Linked DNA regions of Sinorhizobium sp. BG8. The protein of the gene in region 2 interacts with the protein of the main gene of each other region in a pairwise test. Links are inferred from orthologs where the notes say so. Each region holds a gene or a part of one and is shown on either strand. Other genes may lie near its edges. The genes, in order: rho and hfq.

Evidence for each region.
Region 1: the proteins of hfq (region 2) and rho interact in binary tests that used the Escherichia coli proteins (3 or more experiments, as listed by UniProt). The link is inferred for Sinorhizobium sp. BG8 from one-to-one orthologs.

What each region holds. Positions count from the first base shown.
Region 1 is NZ_CP044011.1:642,960-646,103, forward strand. What follows is about bases 312-3,133. They hold rho (transcription termination factor Rho), read right to left. Parts: upstream 2,445-3,133; coding sequence 1,179-2,444; downstream 312-1,178. Other genes in these bases: mnmE (tRNA uridine-5-carboxymethylaminomethyl(34) synthesis GTPase MnmE), read right to left, coding at 312-1,009; hemJ (protoporphyrinogen oxidase HemJ), read right to left, coding at 2,638-3,133. Outside these bases: more of mnmE, read right to left, coding at 1-311; more of hemJ, read right to left, coding at 3,134-3,144. UniProt on the Escherichia coli protein: Facilitates transcription termination by a mechanism that involves Rho binding to the nascent RNA, activation of Rho's RNA-dependent ATPase activity, and release of the mRNA from the DNA template.
Region 2 is NZ_CP044011.1:2,876,314-2,879,383, reverse strand. The notes cover bases 119-2,866. They hold hfq (RNA chaperone Hfq), read right to left. Parts: upstream 1,740-2,866; coding sequence 1,497-1,739; downstream 119-1,496. Other genes in these bases: trkA (Trk system potassium transporter TrkA), read right to left, coding at 2,717-2,866; F3Y30_RS13640 (D-amino-acid transaminase), read right to left, coding at 1,846-2,709; hflX (GTPase HflX), read right to left, coding at 119-1,492. Outside these bases: more of hflX, read right to left, coding at 104-118; more of trkA, read right to left, coding at 2,867-3,070. UniProt on the Escherichia coli protein: RNA chaperone that binds small regulatory RNA (sRNAs) and mRNAs to facilitate mRNA translational regulation in response to envelope stress, environmental stress and changes in metabolite concentrations.

The DNA.
Region 1 (3,144 bases), 2.2 Mb from region 2 along the record:
CCAACCATTCCGTATGGCGAAGATCGGCCTTTGTGCCGACGCGGATGACCGGTCCCGTGTGGCCGGACCTCAATACGTCCCAATCGGTTTCCGGTTCGTCACCAAGCAAAAGCACAAGATTTGCATCATTCATCGCAAGCCTGGCGCGACGAATACCTTCGCGCTCGACGGGCTCATCGGTGTCGCGAATGCCGGCGGTATCATAGAAGCGCACCGCAAAACCGTTCAGGTCCAGATCCACTGTGATCACGTCTCTGGTGGTCCCTGGTATGTCTGTGACGATCGCCACATCGCGCTTGGTCAAATAGTTGAGGAGGCTCGACTTGCCGGCATTCGGTTTGCCGGCAATGACAATCTTCAGGCCGTCCCGGATGATCTCTCCAATTCCGGTCCCTTCAGCATGCTTCGCGATCTCCTGGCGGAGGGTATCCATATCCTTCCAAATCGTGTCGGCGACCGAGCCAGGTACGTCATCCTCATCTGCAAAATCGAGCTCGGCTTCGATCATGGCGCGAGCGTGCGTCAGACGCTTTGCCCAGGATTCATATAGAGCAGAGAGACCTCCTGCCGCATGCTCCGAAGCGAGCCGCCGCTGCATCTCGGTTTCAGCGACGATGAGATCCGAGAGACCTTCAACTTCGATGAGGTCCAGCTTCCCATTGTGAAAGGCCCGTCGGGTGAACTCACCCGCCTCGGCTTGGCGAAGACCCGATTCAGAAAGCGTTCTCAACACGCTGGCAACGACCGCCCTGCCGCCGTGAATCTGAAGTTCTCCGCAATCCTCTCCTGTGAAAGAGGCTGGCGCCGGAAAATATAGCGCGAGGCCCGTATCGAGTTGCTCTCCATTTCGGTTCCGAATCGGACGGAGGCCGGCTACACGTGGAGCCGGCACAGGTCCACACAATTCTCCGAGCACGGCGAAGCACTGCGGCCCGCTGATGCGAATGACCGCAACGCCCGAAGGAAGCCCGCCACTGGAAAGGGCAAAGATAGTATCCGAGCTTGTCATGTGAGTATCCGGAAGCGTGGCCACAATAGGGGGCATCTGAACGCAGGAAGCGGCGTCATATCGCATCATTGCTTGCAGATCCAGATTGAATCCGCGAGACACTTCACGCAAAAAGGCCCGGTTACTGCCGGGCCTTTGTCTATGCTAAAAGTGAATCCGGCTAACGGACTTACGTATTCATTGAGTCGAAGAAGTCGGAATTGTTCTTCGTCTGCTTGAGTTTGTCGATCAGGAACTCGATTGCATCGGTCGTTCCCATCGGGGCAAGAATCCGGCGAAGGACAAAGATCTTCTGAAGGTCCTGGCGCGGAACGAGCAGGTCTTCTTTACGCGTGCCGGACTTGAGAATGTCCATGGCAGGGAAGATGCGCTTGTCTGCCACCTTCCGGTCCAGCACGATTTCCGAGTTGCCGGTTCCCTTGAATTCTTCGAAGATGACTTCGTCCATGCGGCTGCCGGTATCGATCAGCGCCGTAGCGATAATTGTGAGAGAGCCACCTTCCTCGATGTTACGGGCCGCACCGAAGAACCGCTTGGGCCTCTGAAGGGCGTTCGCATCGACACCACCCGTCAGAACCTTACCCGATGAGGGGACAACCGTGTTGTAGGCGCGTCCGAGGCGCGTGATCGAGTCGAGCAGGATGACGACGTCGCGCCCATGTTCGACCAGGCGCTTGGCCTTCTCGATGACCATTTCGGCCACCTGGACGTGCCGCGTAGCCGGCTCGTCGAACGTCGAGGAGACGACCTCGCCCTTCACGGAGCGCTGCATGTCCGTGACTTCTTCCGGACGCTCGTCGATCAGGAGAACGATGAGATAACATTCCGGATGGTTGGCGGTGATGGAATGGGCGATGTTCTGCAAGAGAACGGTCTTACCGGTGCGGGGCGGTGCGACGATCAAGCCACGCTGGCCCTTGCCCAACGGCGCAACGAGATCGATGACCCGCGGCGACAGATCCTTCGACGTCGGGATCTCCAGCTCCATCTTGAAGCGTTCGTTCGGATAGAGCGGCGTCAGATTGTCGAAATGAACCTTGTGGCGGATCTTCTCCGGATCATCGAAGTTAATCGTGTTGACCTTCAGGAGCGCAAAGTAACGTTCGCCTTCCTTCGGTCCACGGATCGGACCTTCGACAGTGTCGCCGGTCTTCAGCGAGAAGCGCCGGATCTGCGATGGAGAAATGTAGATGTCATCCGGACCCGGAAGATAATTCGCATTGGCCGAACGGAGGAACCCAAAACCATCCTGCAGGACTTCGACGACGCCTTCTCCGATGATCTCGATATCCTGGCTGGCGAGCATCTTCAGGATCGCAAACATGAGTTCCTGCTTGCGCATTGTGCTCGCGTTTTCGACCTCGAGCGATTCAGCAAATGCCAGGAGATCGGTCGGAGTCTTGTTCTTGAGGTCTTGTAGCTTCATTTCAGCCATGAAGAGTCCACGTAAGGAGTGCTGGATGGAAAAACAGGCGTGCGGGTCAAGATCGAACTGCGGGGGGAAGATGCAGTTCACTGAACAAATACACATGCCGCGATAGATGAGATGGCCGGAAAATAGCGATTCACATCACGGGCCGCAAGTGGAAACGTTGCCGTTTCCGAATTAAAGTTTCGCCCCTTCCTGCTCAGATCGGCTTCACCACGACCAGGATCACGATCAACACCATCAACAGGGCAGGCGCCTCGTTGAGAAAACGCCATTGCCGCCCCGTAAGCCGGTTTTCATCACGGGAAAATGCCCTGACCGATCGACCGTAAAACACGTGAACACCGGTGAGGATGGCCACGAAGGCAAGTTTCGCGTGGAGCCAGCCGCCCTGAAAGCCATAGACCGACCAGGCGAGATAGAGACCGAGAATCCAGGAGAGCATCATGGCAGGGTTCATGATCGCCCTGTAGAGCCGTCTCTCCATGACCTTGAAGGTCTCCGACTGGACCGAGCCTCTTTTCGCATCCACGTGATAGACGAAGAGCCGCGGCAGGTAGAGGAGGCCGGCCATCCAGGAGATGACGGCGATCACATGCAGAGCCTTGATCCAGAGGTAAATATCGTCGGGAGGAAACAGCATCAACAAGGCAGCCGCTCCCGCGAAAAGACAGAGTGCCACCGCCGCACGACGGCGGACCTTCCT
Region 2 (3,070 bases):
CGCTGCGACACGCGTGGAATGGACACCGCATAGCGAAACGCCTGAGGATAGTCGGCTCCAATAGAAGCGCGCGTGTCCTGGCAACTTCCCCGAATGCGAAGGGCTATTCCCAATCCTCACGGGCGCGCTTCTGTCCAATGCCGAGCCGCCTGTCGAGTTCCTTCGCTTCCGTTTCGGTCAAGCGCACGTCGACCGCAACACTTCCGTCCTCGAGGTCCCGCCGCTCGTCGACGATTGAGTGATCGTAGATCCATGGCAGGAGTTGCAGCTTGTCCACCGGCACGATTGCCTCCCGGTAGACGAGAACGCCAGACAGCCGTTTGTTGATCTCGGCGAGAAGCGCATCGACATTCTCGCCGGTCAATGCCGAAACAGCGATGGTATTCTCGGCACTGCTCGCCTTCTGAACGAGCGCCTCCCGGGCGACCGGGTCGAGGCCGTCGATCTTGTTCCAGACTTCCAGAATACGCTCGGCACCGTCCTTCTCGTCGATTCCGAGATCCGCGAGAATGCGCATGACATCGCCGGCCTGTGCCGCATTGTCGGGGTCGGACATATCGCGCACGTGCAGAATGAGGTCGGCCTCCAGAACCTCTTCCAGGGTCGCGCGGAAAGCGGCCACCAGGTGGGTCGGCAGATCGGAAATGAAACCCACGGTATCGGAAAGGATGACCATGCGGCCCTGCGGCAGCTTCATGCGCCGGAGGGTCGGATCGAGCGTGGCAAAGAGCATATCTTCAGCCAGAACCCCTGCCCCGGTTATCCGGTTGAACAGCGTCGACTTGCCGGCGTTGGTGTACCCCACCAAAGCAACGATCGGATGTGGAACCTTCTTGCGCTTCGAGCGGTGAAGCTGACGGGTGCGCCGCACCTGTTCGAGTTCACGTTCCAGGCGGACAATTCGTTCCTGCAGAAGCCGACGGTCGGCCTCGATCTGGGTTTCACCAGGGCCACCCATGAAGCCGGCGCCACCGCGCTGACGCTCAAGGTGGGTCCAGCTTCGGACCAGTCGACCCTTCTGGTAGTTCAGATGCGCGAGTTCGACCTGAAGCGTACCTTCCTTCGTCGAGGCACGCCGGCCGAAGATCTCCAGGATGAGGCCCGTGCGGTCGATGACCTTGGCGTTCCATTCCTTTTCGAGGTTCCGCTGCTGCACGGGCGTCAGCGGATGATCCACGATCACCAGACCCGCATCGTTTGCATCGAGCGCTTCGGTGATCTCGGCAATTTTTCCGGTTCCGAGCAACGTACCCGGCTTCGGCTGGCTTACGGGCACGACCGCCGCGTGGACGACCTCGAGGTCGATCGCCTTTGCAAGACCGATAGCCTCGGCAAGACGTGCCTCGTCGCTGCGCGACACGGTCACGTCCTTGTTTGCCCCGCCCTTCTTGACGACTGGCGTGATGACGACTGCTCGCATGTCGTCGCGGCGCTTCTCGAGCTCCGGAACGAGCGAGTCCTGTTTTGTATCGCGTTTCTTAATGTGCCTGATCCTGTCAGGAGGCGCTTTCTTCGGACTCGAACATCTGCAGCGGCTGGCCGGGCATGATGGTCGAGATGGCGTGCTTGTAGACCAGTTGCGAATGGCCATCACGGCGCAGGAGCACGCAGAAGTTATCGAAGGAAGTCACGACTCCCGTCAGCTTGACGCCATTGATGAGAAAAATCGTGAGGGAAATCTTCTGCTTGCGAACTGTATTGAGGAAAAGATCCTGCAAATTCTGAGAACGTTCCGCCATCGCGCCGCTTCTTTCTTGATTGCCGACCCCAACTGGTCGGTTGAATGAAATTCATGCCCCCGAAAGACCTGCCGACAAGTCTTCCGCAGATCATCGGGTTTTGGTATCAAATCGCAGTCTTTTCCGCAATGTCGAAAAAAGCCTCGCGAATTCTCTGTGCCGCCATCCCCGGATGGCCATTCGCAATCGGGACCCCGTCGATCTCCACCACAGGGAAGCAAATGCTCGTCGCCGCGGTAATGAACACCTCGCGGGCCGAGCGCATCTCCTCGACGGAAAATGCACGCTCCTCGATCTCCAGGCCCAGCCGCGCCGCGACGTCCATGAGCGTCGTGCGGGTGATGCCGCGAAGGATGCCGTGCTCTGCCGGCCGCGTCACCAGACGGCCGGACGAATCGACGAGCCAGACGTTCGTCGCCGCCCCTTCCGTCACCAGGCCATCGGAATCAACGAAGATCGCCTCCTGGGCGCCCGCCTCCCGCGCCTGCTGCCTTGCCAGGACATTGGGCAACAATCCGATCGTCTTCACGTCGACCCTGTCCCACCGGTTCTCGGGAACCGTAACGGCCTTGATTCCTTTTGCGTTCTTGCCGGCAATAATTCCCGGATCCGTGCTCTTGGCTGTGATCACCAGAGAAGCCGGCGTTTCGGCGGATGGAAAGACATGGTCGCGACGAGCGACACCACGTGTTACCTGCAGGTAGAACAGTCCATTGCGCACGCGGTTTCGGCGCAACAGTTCGCGGATGATCCCGACGAGCGCTGCACGGGACATCGGCGCCCGGATACGGATTTCGCCGAGCGAGCGATCGAGACGGTTCAGATGGCGTGTCAGATCGACGATCTGGCCGTGGCGGACCTCGCAGACCTCATAGACGCCATCGGCAAACTGGTAGCCGCGATCCTCGATGTGAACCCCGGCGTCGGCGTGGCGCAGGTATCGTCCGTTTACATAGGCGTATCTCGGCATGGTGCCCCTAGAAAAATTGAATACTGACGCGGAAAAGCTGCTCGACGTGGCGCACGGCTTCGGCCTTGGCAAAGAGAACGACCCGATCCTTGGCCTTGACCCTGGTGTTGCCGTCCGGGCGTATGAATGTCTTGTCCCTATAGATGGCGCCTATGCGCACGCCATCCGGCAAGTCCGTCTCGCGCAGGGGCTTTCCGACGAGCGGAGAAGTCTCCAGCGCTTCTGCCTCGATCACTTCGGCGGAACCGTGCTGTACGGCATAGACGGCACGGATGCGCCCCTTGCGCACGTGCTGCAGAATGCCCGAGATCGTCACCGCCCTGGGATTGATATGGGCATCGATACCCAGGCTTTTCGTGAA